Regions from separate parts of the Priestia sp. JSM ZJ58 genome, predicted to be linked through region 1. Evidence: a T-box and tRNA genes for the amino acid it is inferred to sense, from the RefSeq annotation. Region 1 holds a T-box; the other holds one or more tRNA genes.
What was found. A T-box is a leader RNA that pairs with one kind of tRNA and senses whether it is charged. The one in region 1 lies ahead of ileS (isoleucine--tRNA ligase), so its partner is inferred to be a tRNA-Ile.

Region 1 (9,356 bases):
GACCATGGCTCCTCACACAGATGACGAGTCCTTGCTTCGCAGCTGTTTTCAAGGTCTAAAGAAATTGCAGGATCGTATACAAGAACTAAACCTCCCGTATGCACCTTGTACGGAGCTATCAATGGGAATGTCAAACGATTATGCAATTGCAATTGAAGAAGGAGCAACATTCATTCGACTAGGAACCACGCTAGTTGGGAATGAACGTTAAGGAGGTGTAATTCAAGATGAGTATGAAAAATCGCTTTAGAAGTTTTTTTGCTCTTGATGACGATACTGAATATGTAGAAGAACATTACGAACAAGAAGAGTCGGTAGAAGAGCCTGTACAGCAGTCGAGACCAGTGAAAGCTAGTCAGCAGCCGAATCAGCAGCAAAACGTGATTAGCTTGCAAAGCGTTCAAAAATCATCAAAAATGATGCTTTGCGAACCTCGCGTCTATGCCGAAGCACAAGAAATTACGGATCATTTAAAAAATCGTAAAGTCGTAGTTGTTAATTTACAGCGCATTCAACGAGATCAAGCAGTGAGAATTGTCGACTTTTTAAGTGGTACAGTTTATGCTTTAGGCGGGGACATTCAAAAAATTGGAACCGACATCTTTTTATGTACACCTGATAATGTAGACGTAAGCGGAAGCATTTCAGATATGATGGGAGAACACGATACAACAAACGTAAAGAGGTGGTAGTTTTTGGACATCGTTTTTGGGATTCTTGGGCAATTGATTGGTCTTTACTCATGGGCACTGATTATTCACATTTTGATGTCTTGGGTACCCGATGTAAGGGCGTCTAAGTTTGGTCAGCTGCTTGGCAGCATTTGCGAGCCTTACTTAGAGCCTTTTCGTAAAATCATTCCGCCTATTGGCATGATTGATATTTCACCTCTTGTTGCAATCTTTTTACTACGATTTGCGCAAGCAGGTGTACGTTCACTTCACAGTATGGTTGGATTTATTTAAAAAGGAATCGCTGGATTCCTTTTTTACATACCAATAGTAGGAGTAATAATATGTCTATTTATGAACATTTTAGGCAAGAAGAACATGGATTTATTGACCAGGTTCTTCAGTGGAAAGAAGATGTCCTACATCAATACAGCCCAAAATTAACGGATTTTTTAGATCCAAGAGAGCAGCAGATTGTGACAGCTATTGTTGGGACTGAAGGAGAGGTTCAAGTTTCATTTGATGGTGGACAACCGTTTGCTGAACGCAAGCGTGCGCTGCTATATCCGGATTACTATGTGCCTGAAAGCGAAGATTTTCAGTTGCATATGTACGAATTGAATTATCCTAAAAAGTTTGTGACGATTGAACATCCTCAAGTTCTTGGTTCGGCGATGTCCTTAGGACTGCGCCGTTCAAAATTTGGCGATATTTTGGTCGCGGGAGACGATATTCAGCTTGTAGCCGCAGAGGAAATTTCTTCTTATATTGAGATGAATTTAACATCAATTGGAAAAGCCAAAGTTTCACTTTCTTCTATTCAAAGAGAGCAGCTGCATGTGGTAAAAGAAGAGCTGATTGAACACGTTTATACAGTTTCTTCAATGAGGCTTGATGTTTTGCTGTCGACCATTCACAATTTATCAAGACAAAAAGTCCAGCCGTTTATTGCAAATGGAGCGGTAAAAGTAAATTTTAAAGTCATTGAACAGCCTTCTTTTGAATGTCATGAAGGTGATATTTTGTCGCTTCGTGGCCACGGCAGAAGTCGTATCGTTTCACTTGAAGGCAAAACAAAAAAAGAAAAATGGCGAATTGTTGTAGGGAAGCAGAAATAAAGAAATCTACTAGCAGGAAATTTTAAAAATATGTCGAATAAACCATTACTAATGATGTAATGAGACAACACGGAGGTGGCCTAGATGCCTTTAACCCCTTTGGATATTCATAACAAAGAGTTTAATCGCGGGTTTCGCGGATATGATGAAGATGAAGTAAATGAGTTTCTTGACCAAGTAATTAAAGACTATGAGCTGGTAATGCGTGATAAAAAGGAGTTAGAAGGAAGAGTATCTGAATTAACAGATCGTCTTGGACATTTTACTAACATCGAAGAAACGTTAAATAAATCAATTTTAATTGCTCAAGAAGCAGCGGAAGATGTAAAGCGAAACGCTGAAAAAGAAGCGAAGCTCATTATAAAAGAAGCAGAAAAAAATGCGGACCGTATTATTAATGAAGCACTGTCTAAGTCTCGTAAAATTGCGATGGACATTGAGGAGACGAAAAAGCAGTCTAAAGTATTTAGAACTCGTTTCAAAATGTTAATTGAAGCACAGCTGGAAATGTTAAACAGCGATGACTGGGATCAGTTGATGGATTATGAGATGCCAGCGCTAGAAGAAAAAATTGACTAGTCAAGACATCATCTTGACTTCTCACGTTTTGTTGTCATATAATTTGGTAACAGATGAAATTTCATATCAAACAGTACGGAGACAGGGACAGTAGCTTTTTTAGTTTGTCAAAGCGAATCGAGGATGGTGCGAGCTCGATAACAAACAAAAAAGTGAAAATCACCCTAGAGTACCATTGCTGAAATGATGATAGTAAGCAGTGGCGGTTTATTCACGTTACGAATGCAAAGAGGATTTGCGTGCAGCAAATCTACTAGGGTGGTACCGCGGGAGGCCTTCTCGTCCCTTTTTGGGATGAGGAGGTCTTTTTGTTATGGTGCAAAAAGATATGAAATTTACGTTTTTTTTGGAGGGTAAAACATGGAATATAAAGATACATTATTGATGCCAAAAACTGAATTTCCTATGCGTGGAAATTTACCGAACCGCGAGCCTAAAATGCAAGAACAGTGGGCTGAAATGAATATTTATGAAAAAGTACAAAAACGTACGGAAGGCCGTCCGCTATTCGTCCTGCATGATGGACCTCCATATGCCAATGGCGATATTCACATGGGACATGCCTTAAATAAAATTTTAAAAGATTTTATCGTTCGCTATAAGTCGATGTCAGGCTTCTGCGCACCTTATGTGCCAGGCTGGGATACACACGGCTTGCCAATTGAAACGGCTTTAACAAAAAATAAAAAAGTAAACCGCAAAGAAATGACAGTAGCTGAATTCCGTAAGCTTTGCGAACAGTATGCTTGGGAACAAGTAAACGGCCAGCGTGAGCAGTTCAAGCGTTTAGGCGTACGCGGAGATTGGGATAATCCATATGTAACGCTTCAGCCACAGTACGAAGCGCAGCAAATCAAGGTATTTGGCGATATGGCGAAAAAAGGCTATATCTACAAAGGATTAAAACCTGTATACTGGTCCCCTTCAAGTGAATCTGCTTTAGCAGAAGCGGAAATTGAATACTATGACAAGCGTTCAGCTTCTATTTACGTAGCGTTTAATGTGAAAGATGGTAAAGGCGTGCTTGAACAAGATGAAAAATTCATCATTTGGACGACAACACCATGGACAATGCCAGCTAACCAAGGGATTGCTGTCAATCCCGAGCTTCAGTACAGCGTAGTTGAAGCAGATGGAGCAAAATATGTAGTAGCAACTGAACTTATTGAAACAGTTGCTAAAGAAATTGAATGGGCTGACTATAAGACACTTCGTACAGTAAAAGGTTCAGAACTTGAACGCGTGGTAGCTGAACATCCAATCTACAAGCGTGATTCTTTAGTTGTTCTTGGCGATCACGTAACGACTGATGCTGGTACTGGCTGTGTTCATACAGCACCGGGACACGGGGAAGACGACTTTATCGTTGGTCAAAAATATGGTTTGGAAGTTCTTTGTCCAGTTGATAGTAAGGGTCATATGACGAATGAAGCACCAGGATTTGAAGGATTATTCTATGATAAAGCGAATAAGCCGATTACAGACAAACTAGAAGAAGAAGGCGCGCTGTTAAAATTAAGTTTCATTACCCACTCATATCCACATGACTGGCGTACGAAGAAACCAACAATTTTCCGTGCAACAGCACAGTGGTTTGCGTCTATTAAAGATTTCCGTGAAGATTTATTAAAAGCAGTAGAAAAAACAGAATGGGTGCCTACTTGGGGTGAAACGCGACTTTATAACATGGTGCGTGACCGCGGAGACTGGTGTATTTCTCGTCAACGTGCATGGGGCGTTCCGATTCCAGTATTTTATGCTGAAAATGATGAGCCAATCATTACGGACGAGACAATTGAGCACGTATCAAATCTATTTAGAGAACATGGATCAAACGTATGGTTTGAGCGTGAAGCAAAAGACTTGCTTCCAGAAGGCTTTACTCATGAAGGAAGCCCAAATGGCCGTTTCACAAAAGAAACAGACATCATGGACGTATGGTTTGACTCTGGTTCTTCACATCAAGCTGTTCTTGAAGAGCGTGAAGACTTACAGCGTCCGGCTGATTTGTATTTAGAAGGTTCTGACCAATACCGCGGCTGGTTTAATTCAAGTCTTTCTACAAGTGTAGCTGTAACAGGTGAAGCACCTTATAAAGGCGTACTTAGTCACGGATTTGCTTTAGACGGTGAAGGTCGCAAAATGAGTAAGTCATTAGGGAATGTTGTAATTCCAGAAAAAGTAATGAAACAACTAGGTGCGGATATTTTACGTCTATGGGTAGCTTCTGTAGATTACCAAGCGGATGTTCGTGTATCTGATAACATTTTAAAACAAGTAGCAGAAGTATATCGTAAAATCCGCAACACGTTCCGTTTCTTACTAGGAAACCTAGCGGACTTTAATCCAACAACTGACGCTGTAGCCGTTGAAGACCTTCGTGAAGTAGATCGCTACATGCTTGTGAAGCTGAACAAATTAATTGATAAAGTGAAAAAATCTTATGATTCATATGAATTCTCAAGCATTTATCACGCAGTGCATAATTTCTGTACAATTGATATGAGTTCATTCTACTTAGACTTTGCAAAAGATGTATTGTACATTGAAGCAGAAAATAATGTAGAGCGTCGCAGCATTCAAACGGTTCTTTATGAAACGTTATTATCGTTAACGAAATTAGTGTCTCCAATTCTTTCTCATACAGCAGACGAAGTATGGGTTCACATTCCGAACGTAACGGAAGAAAGCGCGCAGCTAGTTGATATGCCAGAGGTTCAAGAAATTGAAGGAGCAGATCAATTAGTAGAGAAATGGGATGCGTTCATGGAGCTTCGCGATGAAGTCTTAAAAGCGCTAGAACAAGCTCGTAATGAAAAAGTAATCGGTAAGTCTTTAGAAGCAAAATTAACGCTGTATCCAACAGCAGATACGAAAGAGCTGTTAGCCTCTATTTCTGAAAATGTAGGTCAACTCTTCATCGTTTCAGATCTTGAAGTAGCAGAAGGTGAAGCGCCTGCTGAAGCACAAAAATTCAGCTATGCTTCAATTGTTGTAAGTAAAGCAGAAGGTGAGAAGTGTGAGCGCTGCTGGGTAGTATCACCAACAGTTGGCGAAGATCAAGATCACCCAACTTTATGTACACGCTGTGCGGATGTTGTGAAAAATCACTACGTTCAGCAGTAATGAACAAAAGCACGTCCTTTTTGGGCGTGTTTTTTGCTGTACGAAATTCCCAAATACAATGGTATAAAGCATTCAAAGCCTTAGGAAAAACTTGTGTTGTAGATTCGATGGAAAACTCGGTAAACCTAACATCATTAATACTTCATCTTATCAGCACAGGAGGCGTTTGCATGTATGAAAATTATCTTTCCATTGGACAGGAATTAGCTCTTATCAAAGAAGAATTACAAGATCGCCTATTGAGATATGCTACAGAACAATCTGGTTATATAGATGAAAAGGAACGTTACGTAATAGAAATGATTAAAGCCGATTTAAAAGATGTAGAACACGCGCTAGCAAAGCTTGACGTTGGTGCGTTTGGAATTGATGAACTAACTGGCGAAGTGATGTCTATTCATAAATTAAAAGTAATGCCGACGGCCCGCACAAACGAAGATTTATTTGTTTTCTGGTGAGAAGCGAGAAAAAAAATGAATTATGTGCTAAAATGCTTTAGTATGGATTCGTTTGATTTTATTGCGGGAGGAAAACGTTTGTGTTTTATTATCTTATCGCTTTAGCTGTTATACTTATTGATCAGGTAACAAAATGGATGATTGTAAAAGAAATGTATTATGGACAAAGCATTACCGTAATTGAAAACTTTCTTTACATTACCTCTCATCGTAACAGAGGAGCCGCGTGGGGTATTCTACAAGGACAGATGTGGTTCTTTTATCTCATTACGGTGGTTGTGGTAGTCGGTTTAATAATTTATATTCAAAAGCTCAAAAAACAAGATAAATGGTTCGGTATTGCGCTAGCATTAATGTTAGGCGGCGCCATTGGAAACTTTATTGATCGAGTGGTCCGTAAAGAAGTAGTTGATTTCGTAAATACATACATCTTTACGTATGATTTTCCGATTTTTAACGTAGCTGATTCGGCACTTGTCGTCGGAGTAATCATCATGTTTATTATGACGCTGTTTGAAGGGAAAATGAAGAAGGAGCACAAAGAATGAATGTAATTGAAACAGTTATAAATGAAGAACAAGCGGGAGAACGTATTGATAAAGTACTTTCGACTGTAAATGCAGAATGGTCACGTTCACAAGTGCAGCAGTGGATTAAAGAAGGTCATGCAAAAGTGAATGATAAAACCGTTAAAGGAAACTATAAATGTAAAACAGGAGACGCTATTATTATTGAAGTGCCGGAACTAGAGGAGCTTGATGTGGTAGCGGAAGAAATGGATTTAGATATTTATTATGAAGATCAAGATGTGCTTGTTGTAAATAAACCTCGCGGCATGGTTGTACATCCAGCTCCAGGTCATCATAGCGGCACGCTTGTAAACGGCTTAATGGCTCACTGTAAAGATTTATCCGGTATTAACGGCGTTATGCGCCCTGGTATCGTTCATCGAATTGATAAAGATACGTCAGGTTTACTTATGGTTGCAAAAAATGATTTAGCTCATGAATCACTAGTTAGTCAGCTTGTAGCTAAAACAGTGACGCGTCGCTATAAAGCTATCGTTCACGGAGTAATTGCGCACGATCACGGTACAATTGATGCGCCAATCGGCCGAGATAAGCAAGATCGTCAAAGCATGACGGTGACTGATGAAAATAGTCGTGATGCAGTGACGCACTTTACTGTATTGCAGCGTTTTAAAGATTTTTCACTAGTCGAATGTAAGCTAGAAACGGGGCGAACACACCAAATTCGCGTTCATATGAAGTATATTGGCTTTCCGCTTGCTGGAGATCCGAAGTACGGACCGAAAAAAACGCTTCCGATTGACGGACAAGCGCTTCATGCAGGTGTATTAGGCTTTATTCACCCTCGTACAAATGAGTATATGGAATTTGAAGCACCGGCTCCAAAAGAGTTTAATGAGATGCTAGAGCTTATTGAAAAAAGAAGTTGACAACTGCCATAAGTGATGGCATACTTGTATTAACTTAATAAGAACCTTTAAGAACAGTCCAGAGAGGCTGAGAAGGAAACGGTGCAGAAAAGGCATGCTTATAGCCTTTTTGAAGAAATATGTCTAAAACCAAATCCTCTTGCCTCAAGGCAAGAGGATTTTTTTATGTCAACAACTTGAGGTGAAAAACAGTGAACGTAAAAGCTACCGTACTTGACGAACAGGCTATTCGCCGCGCTTTAACTCGAATTGCACATGAGATTATTGAAAAGAATAAAGGAATCGAAAATTGTGTGCTAGTGGGGATTAAAACGCGAGGTATTTATATCGCAAAACGTTTAGCAGAACGAATTGCACAAATTGAAGGAAATACATTGCCAGTCGGAGAACTAGACATCACGCTTTACCGAGATGATTTATCGAAAGTGACAAGCAATGATGAGCCTCTCGTAAAAGGATCAGATATTCCGACAGATATTGCAAATAAGAACGTCATCTTAGTAGACGATGTGTTATATACGGGCCGTACGGTTCGAGCAGCACTTGATGCACTAATTGATATCGGTCGACCGGAACTCATTCAGCTGGCTGTTTTAGTGGATAGAGGACACCGCGAGCTGCCGATTCGAGCAGACTATGTTGGTAAAAACGTACCGACAGCTAAAAGTGAAAAAATTGCGGTGCATTTGATGGAAGTAGACGAAAAAGACCACGTGTCTATTTACGAAAAATAAATTATATACCCTTTTAAATAGTAGTCCCGTGAGGCTGCAAAAGGGGGGTCACTATACAAGGAAAACTATACTGCGGTATAGCGTCTTCCTTGTATGCTGAAAACCTCTTTGCCTCTGCGTAAAGAGGTTTTTTTATAGTGATAGGAGGAAAAACATATGAGTCAACAACGAGATTTTGTACTTGATATACATGATAAACCAAAAGCAGTAAATTGGTTAACATTGAGTCTGCAGCATTTGTTTGCAATGTTTGGATCGACGGTGCTAGTGCCGTTCCTAGTCGGATTCAGCCCGGCAATTGCTTTGATTTCAAGTGGGGTAGGAACGCTTGCTTTCCTGCTCATTACAAGAGGTCAAATTCCTTCTTACCTTGGTTCATCGTTCGCGTTCATCACGCCAATCATTTTCGCAAAAGCTTCGTTTGGACCTGAAGAAACGATGGTTGGCTGTTTCTTAGCCGGACTTGTGTATGGAATCGTTGCTTTGATTATAAAAGGAACAGGAATCAATTGGATTATGAAGCTGCTTCCTCCGGTTGTAGTAGGACCAGTTATTATGGTTATAGGCTTAGGATTAGCTAATACAGCAGTAGGCATGGCGATGAACGATGCAAAAGGAAATTACAGCTTAACTTACCTGATGGTTGCGCTTGTAACGCTAGCAATAACAGTTGCTTGCTCAATCTTCTTTAAAAACATTATCAGCCTGATTCCGGTACTGATGGGAATTATCGGCGGATACATCTTCGCTTATACACAAGGATTGGTAGACTTTTCAAAGGTAATGAAAGCAGAGTGGATTGAAATACCTCACTTCTACGTGCCGTTCGTCACATACACGCCGTCCATTTCACTAGGGATTGTGCTTATCATGGTACCTGTAGCAGTCGTAACACTTTCAGAACATATTGGACACATTCTTGTTTTAAATAAGATTGTGGATCGAAACTATATTGAAAAGCCAGGGCTGCACAGATCGATTTTAGGAGACGGAGTAGCCACTATGCTTGCTGCGCTGATCGGCGGACCTCCAAACACAACATATGGTGAGAACATCGGAGTGTTAGCCATCACAAAGGTGCTTAGCGTATTTGTAATAGCAGGAGCAGCAGTCTTCGCGATTTTGTTCGGGTTTGTCGGCAAAATCAACGCTCTTATTTCAAGTATACCAACGCCGGTCATGGGTGGGATTTCAATTCTCTTATTCGGAAT
Region 2 (9,356 bases), 240 kb from region 1:
ACGCTAGGAGCATGGGCAATAGGGATCGGAGTTGTATCGATTATTGTCGGTACGTTTATATTACCGTTCTTTTCATAAAAAAAGCGAGGCGCATATGCGCCTCGCTTTTTTTGGTTATGATTTAGCTGCAGCTTTTTCAGCTTCTTGCTTTGCGTGATATTCAGCAGCAATTTTATCAATTTCTTTTTTTAGTTCCTCAACCATTGTTTCTTCCGGAACTTTGCGTACGATTTCACCTTTGCGGAATAGAAGACCTTCACCGCGTGCTCCTGCAATCCCGATATCAGCTTCACGAGCTTCGCCAGGACCGTTCACAGCGCAGCCAAGTACCGCTACTTTAATCGGTGCTTTTACAGTTGAAATATACTCTTCAACTTCATTAGCAATGCTAATTAAATCAATTTCAATACGTCCGCAAGTTGGGCAAGAAATAAGCGTTGCAGCATTGGAAGCTAAACCGAATGATTTTAGCAACTCGCGTGCAACTTTTACTTCTTCTACAGGATCCGCACTTAAAGAAATACGTAATGTATTTCCGATTCCTTTAGACAAAATAGCGCCAAGACCTGCTGCACTTTTTACAGTTCCCGCAAATAATGTACCCGATTCTGTAATTCCTAAGTGAAGAGGGTAGTCAAAAGCTTGAGCAGCTTTTTCATATGCTTCAATTGCCAAGTTAACATCGGATGCTTTCATTGAAACGATGATGTCATGGAAATCAAGGTCTTCTAAAATTTTAATGTGATGAAGTGCACTTTCTACCATGCCATCTGCTGTCGGATAGCCGTATTTATCTAAAATACGTTTTTCCAGTGAACCGGCGTTAACTCCAATACGAATTGGAATATTTTTAGCTTTTGCAGCATTTACAACAGCTTCCACTTTTTCACGGCGTCCAATATTACCTGGGTTGATACGGATTTTATCCGCTCCGCCTTCAATTGCTTTTAACGCTAAGCGATAGTCAAAATGAATATCTACAACTAATGGAATGTTAATGCGTTTTTTAATTTCAGGGATTGCATCTGCTGCGCGCTCATCTGGACAAGCAACACGAACAACTTGGCATCCTGCTTCTTCTAAACGTTTAATTTCTGCAACCGTTGCTTCAACATCATGTGTTTTAGTGGTTGTCATACTTTGAATAACTAATTCGTTACTGCCCCCAATTGTTAAATCTCCAACTTTAACGGGGCGTGTTTTTGTACGATGTATAATTTCACTCACGTGATAATCTCTCCTTCAAAATGAAATCAAGAATTTGAATTCATTAATAGAATAACTCTTTATGAACAAAATAACTAGTAGAAAGTACTACCTTAGCTATTTTAACAATGACTATCCCATCTTGACAAGAAGAATGCTGTCATTACTTGTAAATAGGGAACTTATACGTTTTTCCAATTTGAATATCTTCAGGCGCTGTACCGTTATTTAACTTCTTAAAGTCTTTAATCATTTGGTTCATAGAAACCGGTATCGATTTTTTTGTAAGCTCTTCAATGACGGACAAAACTGTATCGCCTGGCTTAATTTTTATTTTTGTATAGGTGGAAGAAGAGCTGGCGGCTTTTGTTTCTGCAGGCTGCGCTTTGCTGACTTGAACTGCTTCAGTCGCAGTAGGAATGGTCCCGTATTTAATGTCGTAGTGACAAATATATCCGATAAAAGCGAAAGCGGCTAATGCACATAGCTTTTTCATTATGCTCCTCCTTCATTCTTTTGCTTATGTGTAAAGCCTATGCTTGTCTTACTTAAATATGATTGGAGAACGAAAATTGAAAGAAAAATTAATGATTGTTTCATTAGGCTTATTGCCTTTAATCATGGTGCTGGGAAATTCCATGCTCATTCCTCTGCTGCCAAGCATTCAAAAGTCACTTCACTTAAGTGGAGTCCAAACCAGTTTGATACTGAGTGTATTTTCGATTCCGGCTGCATTGTGTATTCCTGCGGTAGGAATTTTATCAGATCGATATGGACGTAAAAAATTAATTATGTATTCCCTCATCGTGATGATAATCGGTAGCCTTGTCGCTGCTAGTAGCGCTTTGGTCTCTTCTGGAAGCTTTGCTGTGTTGATGGCTGGAAGAGTGATTCAAGGGATTGGCGCTGCTGGTACTACAACGTTGGCAATGGCATTAACTGGAGATGTATTTACAGGGGAAAAAAGAGCAAAAGTCCTTGGGATTTTAGAAGTATATAATGGAGCTGGAAAAGTGGTTGCACCTATAATTGGAGCAACGGCGGCACTCGTTGTATGGTATGCCGCATTTTTTGTGTATCCTTTAGCTGCAGGTGCTGCTTTAGTAGGTATAGCCATGTATGTGAGAGAAGCGAAAACAGGTTCAGATTCAGTATCTGTTGGAGAGTATTTAAAGAGAGCCATTGGGATCGTCTATGATAAAAGAAAATCGCTTTTTCCTTTATTCTTTGTCGGGGGACTGGGGTTGTTTTTATTATTTGGCATTTTATATTACTTATCTTTTTTAATAGAGGAAACGTATCATATAGACGGTTTTTTCAAAGGAACCGCTTTTTTATTTCCTCTTGGCGCGATGACGCTCGTTTCTTATTGGACCGGTCAGCGAATCAAAACAGATGTAGTGCTCATGAAAAAATTGATGATAGTAGGAATGATTCTTTTATTCGTAATGTTTGGAGTATTAACGGTGATTTATACGCTTCCTGTGCTGATGTTTTGTTTGACAGTCGCCTTTGGCGGCTTAGGATTTGTTCTTCCTTGTATTAATATGATGATTACTTCAGCGGCTTCAGACGAAGAAAGAGGATTTATTGTATCCATTTATGGAACGGTGAGATTTTTAGGAGTAGCGTTGGGACCCGTTGTTTTTGAAGTGTGGATGCATACTGAAAGGCTGATGTTTATTTATAGCTTTAGTTTGCTCGCAGCAGGAGGTTTGTGGGTTTTGTATCAGTTGAAAATTTTTTCTTCTGCAATGGGGAGAAGAAAAGTTGTACAGAAATAAAGAGGCTGGGACAAAAGTATGTTAGTTGAAGAAGCTCCCAACAAATTTGATTCTTGATCAAGAATTAAATTCGTTCGGAGCTTTTCATTGGCAGGGTAAACATAGATTTTATGTATGTAGGTGCTTCTAGCGGTTGATTGGATTCATTTCGTTATGTTTCAATCGCTTTATTAGGTTTTACCTTTTTTCTCATAGGAACCCTTGTGACGAGCAATAAGTAAATGAAGAACGTTCCTATCCAGTAAAGAGAGCTATGTGTTGCTAGAGAAAAAGAAAAAGCTTCAAAAAGCGTATAAAGCAGCGTGAAGGCTACCGTACTATAAGCGCTCAGTGCCCATAGCTGTTTGAAAGGAAGCTGCTTCTTAGTGATGAGTCCAATCAGTTTTCCAAGATAAGCAAGGCAGGTAATAGAAAGGAAGTTTAGTCCAGATGTTAATACGTACAGTAAAAGCATAGCGATAGGGACAAGTATGTATAAAGAAAATTTTTGTTCGTGCAGCAAGTTTAACAGTTCATTTTTATCTTTATGATGCCAGTTTAGCAACTCATATGAATACGTTTGTGTTTGTGAATTAGTCGTGATGTAAATTCCATCCTTTAAAAAACCAATTGCATGAGCAGGGGAATGAAACCGTTCAATAGACTGTGAGGGGTCTAAGATAAAAGCGGTACCGTTTACTTTTTTTGTGAAAGGTTGGCTTGACGTAAGCTGTGAATTTGAAATAGAAAAAGAAGAAACAGATTTCGGGAGCTCTGTTGTAGCAATGTGATAGCCGTTTACAATTGTCAACGTCATAAAGAAAAATGTAGGCAGCAAAGAAATAAGTGTTAAAAACAATATGAAGCCAATGGTTTTGTTTGTATGCTCAAAGCGAAGAGACCTCATTTTTTGAAAAGAAGTAAGACTCCATCCCATCTTTTTTAACATGATTATTGTAAACCCTCCTTTTATTAAAAAATTCTAACTATAATTTATTCTATAGCGGAAATTCAAGGTTTACAATAGATTCTAGAAATCGTTTCCAATTACAATGTAAATATACTGTTAAGTTATTGTAAACATTAGCGTAAAAACGTTTACAGTGCTTTTAAGATTCGTTAATAATAGTGGGGACTTCTCTATGTCGTTAGAAAAAAATCAAGGAGTTGAGGTGTTTGGAACTAGATGTTCAAAAAATGATTTTTGAATTTATCGGTGGACTCGGAATCTTTTTATTCGGGATTAAGTTCATGGGAGATGGGTTGCAAAAATCAGCAGGAGATAGATTGCGCGATATTTTAGACAGATTCACAACTAATCCGTTTATGGGAGTTCTAGCAGGTATTCTGGTTACCGTTCTTATTCAGAGCAGCTCAGGAACCACTGTTATTACGGTAGGCTTAGTAAGTGCCGGTTTTATGACTTTGCGCCAAGCTATAGGGGTTATTATGGGCGCAAATATCGGTACGACAGTTACAGCTTTTATAATCGGAATTGACATTTCGAGCTACGCTCTTCCTATTCTCGCAGTGGGAGCGATTTTACTCTTTTTCTTTAAAAGTAAACCTGTTCAAAATTTTGGTCAAATCGCTTTTGGGTTTGGAATGTTATTCTTTGGTCTAGAGCTTATGGGAAGCGGGATGAAGCCGCTTCGCTCACTTCAACAGTTTCATGATTTAACTGTAAGCATGAGTGATAATCCGATTTTAGGAGTTGTAATTGGCACTTTATTTACGGTGATTGTGCAAAGCTCTAGCGCTACTATCGGAATTCTACAAGAACTTTTTGGACAGGGCGCTATTGATATACATGCCGCGCTGCCTGTATTGTTTGGAGACAACATTGGTACGACTATTACCGCTATTTTAGCTTCAATCGGGGCAAGTGTGGCAGCAAGAAGGGCTGCTTTAACGCACGTAATGTTCAACTTAATTGGTACAACTATCTTTTTAATTATCTTGCCGTTATTTACTCGTCTTGTGGAGTACTTGAGAGAGACGATGGGCTTAAACCCAGAAATGACGATTGCATTTGCTCATGGTCTCTTTAACACAACCAATACAATTATTCAGTTCCCTCTTATCGGTCTGCTTGCGTTAATTGTTACAAAGCTGATTCCTGGTGAAGATGCTGTTATAGACTTTAAACCTAAACATCTTGATCCTATTTTTATTGAACAGTCTTCTTCAATTGCTCTTGGGCAGGCAAAAGCAGAGCTTATTCGTATGGGAGAATTCGCGACGATTGGGTTAGAAGAAGCCAATAGTTATTTGAAGACGCGCCATCCTAAACATTCTGATGCTACTATGCAAATTGAAAATGCCATTAACAATTTAGATAAAAAAATCACGAATTATTTAGTGTTGTTATCCCGCTCTTCCATGTCAGAAGCTGAAAGCGAAGAGCATTCTGTGCTTCTAGATACTGCGCGAGATATTGAGCGTATTGGCGATCATTTTGAAAATATCATTGAACTTGTTGATTATCAAATTACAAATAAGGTGAGAATGACAAAAGAAGCTAATACCGACTTAGCTGATATGTTCGAATTGACTATTGTAACAGTTAAAGAAGCTGTTTTTGCTTTAGAAAAAGTAGATAGAGAAAAAGCAGTCCAGGTCATTCAAAAAGAAGAGCAGATTGATGCAATGGAGCGTCTGCTTCGTAAGAAGCACATTTTACGTCTAAATGAAAATGTATGTACAGGTTCTGCTGCTATTGTTTTTGTCGATATCATTAGCAATTTAGAACGAATTGGAGATCATGCTGTTAATATTGCGGAAGCGGTACTCGGAGATCGCTATCTAAAGACATATTCAAAGGTAAAATAAAGAAAGGCCTTGCTCATGCAAGGCCTTTCTTTATAAGAGTGGTTATTGTATGATAAATAGTAATAATAAAAAGGATAGGTGCGGGCATGGCTATTTTATGTTGGGCATTAGTTATCATTAGCTTTGTTGTATCGTTTGTTGGGTTGGTTTATCCCATCATCCCAAGCGTGCTATTTGTAGCGCTAGGATTTGTTATATACGGTTTATTTTATGATTTTAGCTCCTATAGCTGGTTATTTTGGGTGATACAAGGATTGTTAGTTGTCGCACTTTTTTTAGCAGACTATATCGCTAATATTATTGGTGTGAAAAAATTCGGAGGGACTAAAGCAGGCGTTTGGGGAAGTACAGTTGGATTGCTTGTGGGTCCGTTTGTTATTCCGGGATTTGGAATTATTTTAGGGCCGTTTATCGGAGCGATTGTAGGAGAACTGATTGTTCATCGGACCACAATTAGCAACGCAGTAAAAATTGGAGTAGGTTCGGTTATTGGCTTTTTTAGTGGCGCTATCTCGAAAGGATTTATTCAACTGTTGATGATTGCCTATTTTTTATACGCTGTTTTAAAATAATATATTGACTTTAGGCCAGAAACATGTTAAATTTTTAATGTCGCTAGTAAATGTTATATTGTTCCACAGTAGCTCAGTGGTAGAGCTATCGGCTGTTAACCGATCGGTCGTAGGTTCGAGTCCTACCTGTGGAGCCATGGCGGTGTAGCTCAGCTGGCTAGAGCGTACGGTTCATACCCGTGAGGTCGGGGGTTCGATCCCCTCCGCCGCTATTTTCCAATTTACGTTTGTGACATACATAATTCATATTGTTCCACAGTAGCTCAGTGGTAGAGCTATCGGCTGTTAACCGATCGGTCGTAGGTTCGAGTCCTACCTGTGGAGCCACGTGGACCCTTAGCTCAGCTGGTTAGAGCAGACGGCTCATAACCGTCCGGTCGCAGGTTCGAGTCCTGCAGGGTCCACCATTTATAGGGTTGGAGGAATACCCAAGTCCGGCTGAAGGGATCGGTCTTGAAAACCGACAGGGGTGTTAAAGCCCGCGGGGGTTCGAATCCCTCTTCCTCCGCCATACTATTGTCTATTCAAAGCTTCTTTTGAGAAAAAGAAGCTTTTTTTATGTTTAAAAGAATAGCGAATGGGAATTAGGTAAATATAAATCATGGATTAGGTACTTTTTATTTGAAAGAGTAGGGTAAATTTGCTAATCTAAACGTATATGGTGCTTTTGCGCCAAAATGCTTACATATTTTGAAGGAGGAATTATTCATGGCTTACAAATTACCAGAACTACCTTATGCATACGATGCACTGGAACCACATATCGACAAAGAAACAATGAATATTCACCACACAAAACATCACAACACATATGTTACAAACCTAAACGCTGCTGTTGAAGGCAAAGCGGATTTAGAAAGCAAAAGTATTGAAGAGTTAATTTCAAACTTAGATGCTGTTCCTGAAGATATCCGTACAGCAGTACGCAATAACGGTGGCGGTCATGCGAACCACTCATTATTTTGGACAATCCTTTGCCCTAACGGCGGCGGTGCTCCAACTGGTGAATTAGCAGACGCTATTGCTAGCAAATTCGGCAGCTTTGATCAATTCAAAGAAGAATTTGCAAATGCAGCTAAAACTCGCTTCGGTTCTGGCTGGGCTTGGTTAGTTGTAAACAACGGCCAATTAGAAGTAACAAGCACACCAAACCAAGATAGCCCATTAATGGAAGGCAAAACGCCAATTCTTGGTCTAGACGTTTGGGAGCACGCTTACTACTTAAATTATCAAAACCGCCGTCCAGATTACATTTCAGCATTCTTTAATGTTGTAAAATGGGACGAAGTTGCTAAGCGTTACGACGCTGCAAAATAAGCTGAAGACGTATTTAAGAGCCAGTAAAGTAATTATTACCTTTACTGGCTTTTTTGTTTTCCAATTCTTTTACATATCTCCTTTTCTTTTTCACACACTAGGTGTAGAAGAGAAAAGGAGTTTTTTGATATGCCTTTATTAAAAAAAGTAGTTGGAGATATAGAAGTTAGTAAAGATTTACTTTTGCTTTTAATTATAGGCGGTCTTTATGCCTTGGCTATTTCAATTTCCAATTCGTTTGTTAACATTTATCTGTGGAAACAATCAGGCGAATTTTCGGATCTCGCTATTTATAATTTAGCGGTAGTGGTGCTTCAGCCGCTTACGTTTATTTTAGCAGGTAAATGGGCCAAACGAATTGACCGGGTTGTGGTTTTAAGGTTAGGCGTATCTTTTTTAGCTGTTTTTTATATCGCTGTATTGGTCAGTGGAGCTAACGCAGCCGAGTATTTAGTATTGCTTGGTGGACTGCTGGGTATAGGATATGGCTTTTATTGGCTAGCTTTTAATGTGCTAACTTTTGAAATTACAGAACCTGATACAAGAGACTTTTTTAACGGATTTTTAGGGATCTTAAACTCTTTTGCAGGGATGATTGGTCCTTTAGGAGCGGGCTTTGTTATTTCCGCTTTGTATGAATCACTTGGGTATAAAATTGTGTTTGGTGTATCTCTGCTATTGTTTGTCGGTGCCGTTGTGCTTAGTTTTTTTATTACAAGACGCGCAGCTGAAGGAGTATACAAATTTAAAGAAGTGTGGGCTGAACGAAAAGTCAACAAAGACTGGAATCGAATATTACAGGCTCATTTCTTTCAAGGATTGCGTGAAGGTACGTTCATTTTTGTCGTATCCGTCATGGTATTTATTACGACGGGAAGTGAATTAGCTTTAGGAACTTATGGACTGGTGAATTCAGCGGTGGCGTTTGTAGGATACTATGTAGCCTCAAGATTTATTAAGCAAAAAAATCGCCTTCGATTTATTTTCACCGGGGGCCTCCTTCTCTATGGAGCAGTCTTTTTGCTTATCTTTAACTTATCGTATCCAAAGTTAATTATATATGCTGTTTGTATTGCTATTGCCTATCCTATTTTGTTGGTTCCATTCATTTCTCTAACGTACGATGTGATTGGACGAGCAAAGGACGTTGTTTCAAAAAGAATCGAATACATTGTTGTCAGAGAAGTATTTCTGAATATTGGGCGGGTCGTTTCCATATCTTTATTTTTAATAGCCGTACTATTTTTTGATGAAGCAAAAAGTATTCCCATTTTATTAGCTATTGTTGGAGCAGGGCATACGATCATTTATTTTTGTGTAAGACATATCTCACAGCCTCTGCACAAAAAAGAAACGACTGTTACTCCTCCAGTATTAAATGAAGGAGACGGAGAGTCTCCAGCTTAGAGTATTATTAGCTCCTTCATTTGTACTATGGAAAATGCCTCGCTTTTCTTTTAGAATAAATACGTTGTGTAAATAGGCACCTGCCAGGTGTCTATTTATTTGCTAAATGTCTGATTTTATGGTGTTATGGTATATATGTTTTATAAAGTGTAGGTGTTGGTATGAAAAAGAAAAAAAGAAGAAAAAGTCACGTGCCTTTTCGTGTGAACTTACTTTTCTTGACCGTATTTGCCCTATTTTCCGTATTAATTTTGCGGTT

Region 2: it encodes a tRNA-Ile, which carries the amino acid that the T-box ahead of ileS (isoleucine--tRNA ligase) is inferred to sense. The anticodon was not compared.

What each region holds. Positions count from the first base shown of each region.
Region 1 is NZ_JBISEM010000001.1:616,277-625,632, forward strand. Features, by position in the region: gene ACH6EI_RS03190 (YggS family pyridoxal phosphate-dependent enzyme) at 1-211, shown strand, start outside; gene ACH6EI_RS03195 (cell division protein SepF) at 228-692, shown strand; gene ACH6EI_RS03200 (YggT family protein) at 696-965, shown strand; gene ACH6EI_RS03205 (YlmH family RNA-binding protein) at 1,016-1,789, shown strand; gene ACH6EI_RS03210 (DivIVA domain-containing protein) at 1,874-2,368, shown strand; T-box leader at 2,438-2,658, shown strand; gene ileS (isoleucine--tRNA ligase) at 2,729-5,494, shown strand; gene ACH6EI_RS03220 (conjugal transfer protein TraR) at 5,665-5,952, shown strand; gene lspA (signal peptidase II) at 6,033-6,500, shown strand; gene ACH6EI_RS03230 (RluA family pseudouridine synthase) at 6,497-7,411, shown strand; gene pyrR (bifunctional pyr operon transcriptional regulator/uracil phosphoribosyltransferase PyrR) at 7,603-8,145, shown strand; gene ACH6EI_RS03240 (uracil-xanthine permease family protein) at 8,302-9,356, shown strand, end outside.
Region 2 is NZ_JBISEM010000001.1:373,487-382,842, forward strand. Features, by position in the region: gene ACH6EI_RS01880 (G protein-coupled receptor family protein) at 1-78, shown strand, start outside; gene ispG (flavodoxin-dependent (E)-4-hydroxy-3-methylbut-2-enyl-diphosphate synthase) at 115-1,218, opposite strand; gene ACH6EI_RS01890 (hypothetical protein) at 1,370-1,702, opposite strand; gene ACH6EI_RS01895 (MFS transporter) at 1,779-2,990, shown strand; gene ACH6EI_RS01900 (DUF1189 domain-containing protein) at 3,142-3,918, opposite strand; gene ACH6EI_RS01905 (Na/Pi cotransporter family protein) at 4,146-5,801, shown strand; gene ACH6EI_RS01910 (DUF456 domain-containing protein) at 5,888-6,373, shown strand; tRNA gene ACH6EI_RS01915 (tRNA-Asn) at 6,436-6,510, shown strand; tRNA gene ACH6EI_RS01920 (tRNA-Met) at 6,512-6,585, shown strand; tRNA gene ACH6EI_RS01925 (tRNA-Asn) at 6,626-6,700, shown strand; tRNA gene ACH6EI_RS01930 (tRNA-Ile) at 6,704-6,780, shown strand; tRNA gene ACH6EI_RS01935 (tRNA-Ser) at 6,792-6,884, shown strand; gene sodA (superoxide dismutase SodA) at 7,082-7,690, shown strand; gene ACH6EI_RS01945 (MFS transporter) at 7,820-9,097, shown strand; gene ACH6EI_RS01950 (peptidoglycan D,D-transpeptidase FtsI family protein) at 9,259-9,356, shown strand, end outside.